DNA from 2 places in the Streptomyces sp. NPDC087310 genome. Region 2 is predicted to be linked to the other one. Evidence: riboswitches for the same ligand, from Rfam matches in the RefSeq annotation. Region 2 holds a riboswitch; the other holds the start of a gene.

The links. Region 2 has a riboswitch for cyclic di-AMP ahead of ACIO3P_RS19765 (transglycosylase family protein). Riboswitches for the same ligand answer to the same signal wherever they lie in the genome.
Positions count from the first base shown of each region.
Region 1: another riboswitch for cyclic di-AMP. It lies ahead of ACIO3P_RS10070 (M23 family metallopeptidase); the one in region 2 lies ahead of ACIO3P_RS19765 (transglycosylase family protein).

Region 1 covers NZ_JBIUYF010000002.1:998,191-1,003,781, reverse strand. Annotated here, with positions in the region: gene ACIO3P_RS10080 (pitrilysin family protein) at 1-870, shown strand, start outside; gene ACIO3P_RS10075 (pitrilysin family protein) at 888-2,270, shown strand; cyclic di-AMP (ydaO/yuaA leader) riboswitch at 2,456-2,623, shown strand; gene ACIO3P_RS10070 (M23 family metallopeptidase) at 2,636-3,430, shown strand; gene ACIO3P_RS10065 (GntR family transcriptional regulator) at 3,627-4,334, shown strand; gene ACIO3P_RS10060 (HPr family phosphocarrier protein) at 4,460-4,741, opposite strand; gene ACIO3P_RS10055 (GNAT family N-acetyltransferase) at 4,871-5,591, shown strand, end outside.
Region 2 covers NZ_JBIUYF010000005.1:111,145-116,735, forward strand. Annotated here, with positions in the region: gene ACIO3P_RS19745 (Ppx/GppA phosphatase family protein) at 1-550, opposite strand, end outside; gene ACIO3P_RS19750 (DUF501 domain-containing protein) at 547-1,098, opposite strand; gene ACIO3P_RS19755 (septum formation initiator family protein) at 1,194-1,667, opposite strand; gene eno (phosphopyruvate hydratase) at 1,798-3,090, opposite strand; gene ACIO3P_RS19765 (transglycosylase family protein) at 3,315-4,058, opposite strand; cyclic di-AMP (ydaO/yuaA leader) riboswitch at 4,067-4,239, opposite strand; gene ACIO3P_RS19770 (transglycosylase family protein) at 5,120-5,591, opposite strand, start outside.

The DNA.
Region 1 (5,591 bases), on a different contig from region 2:
CTCTCGTACCCCGAGGGCCACCCGTACCACCACACGCCGATCGGCTCGATGGCCGACCTGGACGCCGCCACCCTGGAGGACGCCCGCGCGTTCTTCCGTACGAACTACGCGCCGAACAACGCGGTGCTCTCCGTCGTCGGCGACATCGACCCCGAGCGCACCCTCGCCTGGATCGAGAAGTACTTCGGCTCCATCCCCTCGCACGACGGCAAGCAGCCGCCGCGCGACGGCACCCTCCCCGACACCATCGGCGAGCAGCTCCGCGAGGAGGTGCACGAGGAGGTCCCGGCCCGCGCGCTGATGGCCGCCTACCGGCTGCCGCACGACGGCACCCGCGAGTGCGACGCCGCCGACCTGGCGCTCACCGTCCTCGGCGGCGGCGAGTCCTCCCGCCTCCACAACCGGCTGGTACGCCGCGACCGCACCGCGGTCGCCGCCGGCTTCGGGCTGCTGCGGCTCGCGGGCGCCCCCTCGCTCGGCTGGCTGGACGTGAAGACGTCCGGCGGGGTCGAGGTCCCGGCGATCGAGACGGCCGTCGACGAGGAGCTGGCCAGGTTCGCCGCCGAGGGCCCCACCGCCGAGGAGATGGAGCGGGCCCAGGCCCAGCTCGAACGCGAATGGCTGGACCGGCTCGGCACGGTCGCCGGCCGCGCCGACGAACTGTGCCGGTTCGCCGTCCTGTTCGGCGACCCGCAGCTCGCGCTGACCGCCGTCGACCGCGTCCTGGACATCACCGCGGACGAGGTCAGGGCCGTCGCCGCGGCGCGGCTGCGCCCCGACAACCGGGCGGTGCTGGTGTACGAGCCGATCGCCCCCGAAGACGCGGCGGACGCCGACGAGACCGACGAGCACGAGGGGGCGGACCAGTGACCGACGCTGCCGTGACCATGGAGTTCCACCCGCAGCCGACCGCCGGCGAGGCCAGGCCCTGGGCCTTCCCCGCCCCCGAGCGCTCCACGCTCGGCAACGGCCTGACGGTGCTGCGCTGCGACCGTCCCGGCCAGCAGGTGGTCGCCGTCGAGATCAATCTCGACGCCCCGCTGGACGCCGAGCCGGAAGGGCTCGACGGCATCGCCACGATCATGGCGCGGGCGCTCTCCGAGGGCACCGACAAGCACAGCGCCGAGGAGTTCGCCGCCGAGCTGGAGCGCTGCGGCGCCACCCTCGACGCGCACGCGGACCACCCGGGCCTGCGGGTCTCCCTGGAGGTCCCCGTCTCCCGGCTGCTCAAGGCACTCGGCCTGCTCGCCGAGGCGCTGCGCGCCCCCGCCTTCGCGGACAGCGAGATCGAGCGGCTCGTACGGAACCGGCTCGACGAGATCCCGCACGAGACCGCCAACCCGGGCCGCCGCGCCGCCAAGCAGCTCTCCAAGGAGCTGTTCCCGGCCTCCCTGCGCATGTCACGACCGCGCCAGGGCACCGAGGAGACCGTGGAGCGCATCGACGCCGCGGGCGTCCGCGCCTTCTACGAGGCGCACGTACGCCCCGCCACGGCCACCGCGGTGATCGTCGGCGACCTGGCGGGCGTCGACCTGGACGCGATCCTCGCGGACACCCTCGGCGCCTGGACGGGCGACACGGCCGCGTCCAGGACCGCACCGGCCATCACGGCCGACGACACCGGCCGGGTCGTCATCGTGGACCGCCCCGGCGCCGTCCAGACCCAGCTTCTGATCGGCCGGATCGGCGCCGACCGGCACGACCGCGTCTGGCCCGCGCAGGTGCTGGGCACGTACTGCCTGGGCGGCACGCTCACCTCCCGGCTCGACCGCGTCCTGCGTGAGGAGAAGGGCTACACCTACGGCGTACGCGCCTTCGGCCAGGTGCTGCGCTCCCCGGCGCCGTCCTCCCCGGACGGGGGGACGGGCGCCGCGATGCTCGCCATCAGCGGCTCCGTGGACACCGCGTCCACCGGACCGGCGCTCGACGACCTCTGGAAGGTGCTGCGCACCCTCGCCGCCGAAGGGCTCACGGACGCCGAGCGCGACGTGGCCGTGCAGAACCTGGTGGGGGTCGCGCCGCTGAAGTACGAGACGGCCGCCTCCGTCGCCGCCACGCTGGCCGACCAGGTCGAGCAGCACCTCCCGGACGACTTCCAGGCGCGGCTCTACGCGCGGCTGGCCGAGACGGGCACGGTCGAGGCGACGGCCGCCGCCGTCAACGCCTTCCCGGTGGACCGGCTCGTCACCGTTCTGGTCGGGGACGCGGCGCAGATCAAGGAGCCGGTCGAGGCTCTCGGAATCGGTGAAGTGACGGTTGTCACAGGCTGATTCGTCTTTCCGTGGAACCCCGGCGACCGAGGTCGCCGGGGTTCTGCTTTATGTCCCCTTTGGTGGGGAGGATGCCCGTCTGCCCTGTGGTGTGCGCTACAAAAAACCTTGTCTGTTTGGTTATTGAAAGACGAGCCGCTTAGCGTCGGTCCGGCTGTTCGCCGTTGCGCCGCATCAGTGGCATCGGGCAGCCATCGCCGAGTCCCCGTCAGGCGCGAGCCTGGGGAGCCGGGGACCCACGTCCCTGGGGTGAATCGGACGGCCTTCGCGGGCACACCGCGCGGAGGGGTCCGTAGGAGACCTTCCTGCTCCGAACCCGTCAGCTAACCCGGTAGGCGAGAGGGAAGGAAAGGACCAGCCACTCCATGGCGTTCACCCGTGCCACCGGGAAGCACCGCGCCCCGAACCGCATCACCTGCAAGGGCGCGAGCGCCGCCGGGTTCGCGACGCTGACCGCGACCGGCGTCATCGGCTCCCTCGCCTCCCCGGCGCTCGCCGCCGACAGCTCCACCGAGGCCGCCACGCACACCGGACTGACCCAGGTCATCGCCATCGGCGACGCCGTCGCCGGCGCGGTCGACGACCAGGCCGAGGCTCAGCGCCACGCCGCCGAGAAGGTCGAACGGCTGAAGGCCGAGGCCACGGCGCGCGCCGCCGCGAAGGCCGAGGCGGAGCGCAAGGCGGAGGCCCGCGCGAAGGAGCTGCGCGAGGAGCGGGTGCGCGCCGCGCGCGCCGAGGAGCGCAAGCGGCTGGGCACCTTCCAGCTTCCCGTCGCCGGCTCGTACGTCACCACCGGCTACCAGTCCGGCGGCTCCCTCTGGTCCTCCGGCAGCCACTCGGGCGTCGACTTCCGCGCCGCGTCCGGCACCTCGGTCGTGGCCGTCGGCATGGGCACCGTGGTCGAGGCCGGCTGGGGCGGCTCGTACGGCAACAACATCGTCCTCAGGATGGCGGACGGCACCTACACCCAGTACGGCCACCTCTCCTCGATCGGCGTCTCGGTCGGCCAGAGCGTCACCCCGGGCCAGCAGATCGGCCTCTCGGGCGCCACCGGCAACGTCACCGGGCCGCACCTCCACTTCGAGGCCAGGACGAGCGCCGACTACGGCTCCGACATGGACCCGGTCGCGTACCTCCGCGCGCACGGCGTGGCGGTCTGACACCTCCCGCCCCACCCGCGCACCGCTTCCCCCGAAGGCCCCGGCTCCGCGCCGGGGCCTTCGCCGTGCTCCCGCGCTGGCCAAAAGATATCCATGGATTCCGGGCACCCATCGGAAATTCGCGTTGATTGCAATAGAGTCACGGAACAGGCGTCAATCGGCAGCGTTTCGCGCGGATTAAGGCGGAGGTTCGGACATGCGCATTCCCGCGCACTCGGTATGCACGGCCATTCGCGACGACATCGTCTCCGGACTGTTCGAGCGGGGCAGCCGGCTCACCGAGGAGCAGCTCGCGCGGCGCTACGGCGTCTCCCGCGTCCCGGTACGCGAAGCCCTGCGCACGCTGGAGTCGGAGGGCTTCGTGACCACGCGCCGCCATGTCGGCGCCTGTGTCGCCGAGCCCACGGAGCAGGAGGCCGCCGACCTGCTGGAGGTACGGCTGCTGCTGGAGCCGCTGGGCGCGGCGCGCGCCGCCCAGCGCCGTACGGAGGCCCACCTCAAGGTCCTGCGCGGCCTGGTCAGACTGGGCCAGGAACGGGCCCGTAGAGGCCAGGGCGAGGATCTGCGCTCGCTGGGCGCCTGGTTCCACGAGACGCTCGCCCAGGCGTCGGGAAGCCCCGCGCTCACCTCGCTGCTCACCCAGCTCCGCCACAAGATCGCCTGGATGTACGTGGTCGAGCAGCCCAGTCACCCGGTGGAGTCCTGGGCGGAGCACGGCGCGATCGTGGACGCGGTGGCGCGCGGCGACGGCGAACGCGCGCGGGCGCTCACCACCCTGCACGCGGAGCGCACGATGGCGGTGCACCGGCTGCGCCGCCCCGGGCACGGCCCCGACCCCGGCCGGGCCCGGGAAAAGGTGAGGGCTTCGCAACACGCCGTAAACATCGCGAGCGCACAGCATTAACAATCGAGCCGTATACAAAGAGAATAAATAGGTGCGGCCTATTCTTTGCTGCCCGCACGAAAAGACGGAGCCGTGGTCCACCGAATTCGGTGGACCACGGCTCCGTCGTGGAAATACGCTCCGGATCAGACCGTTTCGGGGAGCTCGTCGAGCCCCTCGGCGACCAGCTTGGCCAGCCGGTCCAGGGCGGCGTCCGCACCCTCGGCGTCGGAGGCCAGCACGATCTCCTCGCCGCCTTGCGCGCCCAGACCGAGCACCGCGAGCATCGACGCGGCGTTGACGGGGTCGCCGTCGGCCTTCGCGATCGTCATGGGGACGCCGGCGGCCGTGGCGGCGCGGACGAAGATGGAGGCGGGACGGGCGTGCAGGCCCTCGGCCCAGCCGACATTGACGCGGCGCTCAGCCATGGTGTTGCCCTTCAAGTCGCAAAAAGTCTCAAAACAGGTGTCCGTACCAGACTCTCATGGGGCGCGGGACGGCCCCCCGTCGCCCCCGATCACCGGTCACCGAGACCGCCCGCGCCGTAGGCTGGCGACATGGAGCACCCGCGGGACCACGCGTATCCAGGGCACTGGGAGGCGGACGTGGTGCTGCGCGACGGCGGCACGGCCCGGATCAGGCCCATCACCACCGAGGACGCGCAGCGGCTGGTCAGCTTCTACGAACAGGTCTCCGACGAGTCGAAGTACTACCGCTTCTTCGCCCCCTACCCGCGCCTCTCCGACCGCGACGTCCACCGCTTCACGCACCACGACTACGTGGACCGGGTCGGGCTCGCCGCGACGGTGGGCGGCGAGTTCATCGCGACCGTACGGTACGACCGCACCGACGAGCGCGGACTCCCCGCCTCCGCCCCCGCAGACGAGGCCGAGGTCGCCTTCCTCGTCCAGGACGCGCACCAGGGCCGCGGTGTCGCCTCCGCCCTCCTGGAGCACATCGGCGCGGTCGCCCGCGAGCGGGGCATCCGCCGTTTTGCCGCCGAGGTGCTGCCCGCCAACGCCAAGATGATCAAGGTGTTCCGGGACGCCGGGTACACCCAGAAGCGCAGCTTCGAGGACGGCGCCGTACGGCTCACCCTCGACCTGGAGCCGACCGCCGAGTCCCTGGCCGTCCAGCGCGGCCGTGAGCAGCGCGCGGAGGCCCGCTCCGTACAGCGCCTGCTGACCCCCGGCTCGGTCGCCGTCGTCGGGACCGGCCGCGCCCCCGGCGGCGTCGGCCGCACCGTGCTGCGCAACCTCCGCGACGCGGGCTTCGCGG
Region 2 (5,591 bases):
CGGCGGGCGTCGGCGGGTCGAGGACGGCGCCGCCGTCCCGTACGAGATGGCGCTCCGTCAGCCGTACGCAGCCGATGTCCACCGACCGGGCCGCCCGCACCCGGTCGTCACCGACGACGAACTCGGTGGAGCCGCCGCCGATGTCCACCACGAGGAAGCTGTCCTGGCCGGGCAGCTCCTTCGTCGCGCCGGTGAAGGAGAACGCCGCCTCCTGGTCGCCGGTGATCACCTCGGGCTCCACGCCCAGGATGTCCAGCACCCCGCGCACGAAGTCGTCGCGGTTCTCGGCGTCGCGCGAGGCGGACGTGGCCACGAAGCGGATCCGCTCGGCGCCGTGCTCCGCGATGACCGCCGCGTACTCCCGGCAGGCGGCGAACGTACGCTCCAGCGCCTCCGGCGCGAGCCGGCCCGTCCGGTCGACGCCCTGGCCGAGCCGTACGACCGTCATCCGCCGGTCGAGATCGACCAGTTCGCCCGTTTCCGGGTGGACGTCCGCGACGAGCAGGCGGATCGAGTTCGTACCGCAGTCGACGGCCGCGACCCTGGTCATGCCGTACCCGTCCCCGCGTCGGACGGACCGGAACCGCACGGCGTGACGCACGGGCCCTTCGCCCACCACTCCGGGAGCATCGCCAGCGCCTCATCACCCAGCGGGTTCACCCCGGGGCCGGCCGCCAGCGAGTGGCCGACCAGGACGTGCAGGCACTTCACCCGGTCCGGCATGCCGCCCGCGCTGGGGAAGCCCTCCAGCACCTCGATGGCATCGCGCCGCGCGAGGTAGTCCTCGTGCGCCGCGCGGTACGCGGCGGCCAGCTCGGGGTCGGTCGCGAGGCGCTCGGTCATCTCCTTCATGACACCGTTCGCCTCCAGCGTGCCGATGGCCGAGGCCGCGCGCGGGCAGGTCAGGTAGTACGTCGTCGGGAAGGGCGTGCCGTCGGGGAGCCGCGGGGCGGTCTCGACCACGTCCGGCTGTCCGCAGGGGCAGCGGTGCGCGATGGCGCGCAGCCCGCGCGGCGGGCGGCCGAGCTGCTCCTTGAAAGCGGCGACGTCCGCCTCGGTGGGCTCGGTGCGTACGGTCTGCGGAGGGGGCGTCTTCATGCCTGCCTGGTTCTGCCGTTCCGGATTCATGTCAAACGGATTCATGTCAGCGGATTCATGTCATGCGGTGCTTGCGTGCGGGGAGGGGTGGGGGGCTAGGTGCCGGGGCGGTCCGCCTCGTCCACGCCGTCCAGGACGTTCGAGTACCAGGGCCGGTCCGCCGCGCCCTGTTCCGCGCGCCGCTCCTCCGCCTCCGCCGGGTCGATGACGGTGAAACCCGTCTCCCCCGGCCGCAGGTAGTGCAGATGCTCGCGGGCCAGCCGCTCGATGTACGCGTCGTCCTGGAGCCGCGCCTTCTCGTCGCGCAACTCCTCCACCTGCCGCTGGGCCTCCTGGCTCAGCCGCTCCTGGTCGGCGATCTCGTTCCGCTGCGACACGTACTCCCGCATCGGGTACGCGAGCGCCACCACCAGGGTGCAGACGACCAGCGCGAGGAAGGCCGCCCGTCCCGTGAGCCGGGACCGGCGGTCCTGCCTGCGGTTCTGCGAGCGGTAGACCCGGGCCGCGGTCTGCTCGCCGAGCAGCCGCAGTCTGGTCGAGGTGGAGAACCGGTCGCGGTTCCCGGCCATGGCCCGCCTCCCCTGTCACGTACGTACGTCCCCGGACACGGTACGGGACCGCGGCCGGGGACGTACGGACGACGGGCGGTTCACCGCCCGCGACGGGCTACGCGTTGCGCGCCGCCCGCCCTCTGGTCAACTAGTTCGCGGAGCGAAAGCGCGGGAACGCGCTGCGGCCCGCGTACACCGCCGCGTCGTCGAGGATCTCCTCGATGCGCAGAAGCTGGTTGTACTTGGCGACGCGGTCCGAGCGGGCCGGGGCGCCGGTCTTGATCTGACCGCAGTTCACGGCCACCGCGAGGTCGGCGATCGTGACGTCCTCGGTCTCACCGGAGCGGTGGGACATCATGCACTTGAAGCCGTTGCGCTGGGCCAGCTCGACGGCGTCCAGGGTCTCGGTCAGCGAGCCGATCTGGTTGACCTTGACGAGCAGGGCGTTGGCCGAGCCCTCCTCGATGCCCCGGGCGAGGCGCTCCGGGTTGGTGACGAAGAGGTCGTCGCCGACGATCTGGACCTTGGCTCCCAGCTTGTCGGTGATGACCTTCCAGCCGGCCCAGTCGTCCTCGAAGAGCGGGTCCTCGATGGAGACGAGCGGGTAGGCGGCGACCAGCTCCTCGTAGTACTCGGTCATCTCGGCGGCCGAGCGCGACTTGCCCTCGAACTCGTAGGAGCCGTCCTTGTAGAACTCGGACGCGGCGACGTCGAGCGCGAGCGCGATGTCACGGCCGGGGACGTAACCGGCCTCCTTGACCGCTTCGAGGATGAGGTCGAGCGCGGCGCGGTTGGACTCCAGGTTGGGCGCGAAGCCGCCCTCGTCGCCCAGGCCGGTGGAGAGGCCCTTCTGCTTCAGGACCTTCTTGAGCGTGTGGTAGACCTCGGCGCCCCAGCGCAGCGCCTCGGAGAAGGACTCCGCGCCGATCGGGGCGATCATGAATTCCTGGATGTCGACATTCGAATCGGCGTGCGAGCCACCGTTCAGGATGTTCATCATCGGAACGGGCAGCAGGTGCGCGTTCGGGCCGCCCAGGTAGCGGAAGAGCGGGAGGTCGGACGCCTCGGAGGCGGCGTGCGCGACGGCGAGGGAGACACCGAGGATGGCGTTGGCGCCCAGCGAGCCCTTGTTCTCGGTCGCGTCCAGGTCGATCATCGCCTGGTCGATGAGGCGCTGCTCGGTGGCGTCGTACCCGACCAGCTCCGGGCCGATCTGCTCGATGACGGCGAGGACGGCCTTCTCGACACCCTTGCCCAGGTAACGGTTGGCGTCTCCGTCGCGGAGTTCGACGGCCTCGAACGCACCGGTGGAGGCACCGGAGGGGACGGCAGCACGACCCGTGCTGCCGTCGTCGAGGCCGACCTCGACCTCGACCGTGGGGTTGCCTCGGGAGTCGAGGATTTCCCGGGCTACGACGACGTCGATGGACGGCACGAGCATCTCCTTCTGGATGTGACGCGTGGGTGCAGGGTCTCTTGGCCTTGCGACATGAGCCTAACCGGCTCCGGGTCATCGGCCAGCCGGTGCCCGCCCCTAAGACGCCGCCGTGGACCCTCCCGGGCGACATGAGGCCCGGTCCGGTGCCCCGTTATCCGTGCCCGGTGCCCGGAAAAGGCCCCGGCCCGGCGCGTACGGGGGTGACGCGCCGGGCCGGGAAGGACGGATCAGCTCAGGTGGAGCTGCTGACCCGGGTAGATGACGTCCGCGTCGGGGACGATGTCCTTGTTCAGGTCGAAGATCTTCTCCCAGCCGCCCTTGACCTTCTGGGCGGTCGCGATCTTGGAGAGGGTGTCGCCGGACTTGACCTTGTACTCGCCGTCACCCTTCTTGATCGTCGCGGGACGGCTCTGGCCACGCGAGGCCGGCTGCGCCTCGTCACGGCTCGACTGCTGCGGCTGCGCCTGCTGGCTCGGGGCGGACTTCTGCGTACCGGAGTTGCTGGAGCTACCGGAGTTGCTGGAGCTACCGGAGTTGTTGGAGCTGGAGGAACCGGTGTCGGAACCGGAACCGGAGCCGGTCGATCCGCCGCCGTACGAGGCGCCGGAGAGGTTCACGCCGCAGTTCGGCCAGGCGCCCTTGCCCTGACCCGCGAGGACCTTCTCGGCGACGGCTATCTGCTGCGACTTGGATGCCTGGTCGGCGCGCTGGGCGTAGGAGGTACCGCCGTAAGCGGCCCAGGTGGAGGGCGTGAACTGCAGACCGCCGTAGAACCCGTTGCCGGTGTTGATCGACCAGTTGCCGCCGGACTCGCACTGGGCGACCTGGTCCCACTCGGAGGCGGTGGCGGCGGAGGCGGCGGTGGCACCGAGCAGGGGGGCCGCGACGGCGGCACCGGTGATCCCGGCGAGCGTCGCGTAGCGGACGGCCTTGGACGCGCGACGGTGCTTGGCCTTGCTGGAACGCAGCAGCATGGAACACATCTCCTCACCGACGCCTACGAGGTGAGCTGTCGGGTTCGGGCCAATGAGTTGCCCGGCCGCGTGCTCTCACACGCGGCTTCACCCCAAGCCGGTCTCCGCCCGTCTCTCGACGGCCGGGCCCGGCACGAACCTATGGGTCCCCCGCTCCTGCCTTCGGCGCTTGAAGCGACGATTACTCCCCCCGACCGACGGCAGGATTCGGCGTGACGGTCGACGAGGCCCGCGGTGCGAGCGGTTCAGACCGTAATCACAGCCCTGCCGGTTGTTCAAAGAAGCACATCCCGGAAAAAACGCCCTTACCTCCTCCGACGGACAATACGTTTCCGCAGGTGGGAACCGGATTCGCCCAACGGCCGGGGCGCAGAGCCCGAGTTGCGGTGAAGAGACCCTTGTCTCACTTGCACAGAAGGGGACATACGGTCGCTAACTGACCGCGTTCCGGCCGGAGATCGGAGGCGCTGGCCAGGACGGACGCGGCCGAGGAGGCGTCAACGGGGCGCCGTTCAACGGCACTCGCCCGCCCGCTCCGGATCCGTACGTTCCGGGTCGCCGGATCCGTAGGTGTCCGGGTCCCGGATCCGTACGCGCCGATCCGCGATCCGTGCGTTCCGGGTCGCCGGATCCGTGCACGCCGATCCGGGAACCGTGCGTTCCGGGTCGCCGGACCCGTGCACGCCGATCCGGAATCCGTGCGCGCCGATCCCGGAACCGCCCGTTCCCGTCCCGGAATCCTCGGATCCGGTCGCCGGAAACTTCGGATCCGGTCGCCGGAAACTTCAACTCCGGCCCCGGAATCTTCGGCTTCGGCCCCGGAATCGCTGACTCCGGTCGGTCGGACCGCTGACTCCGGCCGGTGGGGCCGTCAGCTCCGGTCAGTCGGAACCACCGGCTCCGCTCGGTGCGGGCCACCGGCTCCGGTCAGCGAGGGCCGCCGACCGCAGTCGGACAGGACCGCCAGCCCCGGTCAGTGGGCGCCGCCGGCCCCGGTCAGTCGGGCCACCGGCCCGGTCGGACAGAACCGCCGGCCCGACCCCCCGGCGCGGGGTGACTCAGACCCAGCCGCCGACGACCTTCTGCCCGCCGGTCGCCAGGGAGAGGTGGCCGCCGACCGCGGTGACGACCCGCTCGACCTCGCGCTCCACGCCCTCCGTGAGCTTGCCGGCGTCACGCGTCCCTCCGGCCCCGCGGGACGCGCGGCTGTCCGCCCCGCGCTCCTCCGTCGTACCGCCCGGCGTGGCGCTCTCGTCGGCCGCCTGGCCGCGGTGCTTGCCCTTGGACGTGCCGCCCTTGCCGTCGGCGTCGTCCTCGCCGGTCGCGGAACCGGTGGCTCCGGGGCTCGGGCTGGTGGCGTCCGGGTACCCGTCCCCGTCCTGCTCCGTCCCCGCGCTCTCGCCCTTGCCGGTCGTACCGTCAGCCGACGGCGACGTGCTCCCGGACGGGTCGGTCGACGGGGTTCCGGACGGGTCGGTGCTCTCGCCGCCGCCCGTCACCCCCTCCACGACGCCGGAGACGGCGCCGCCG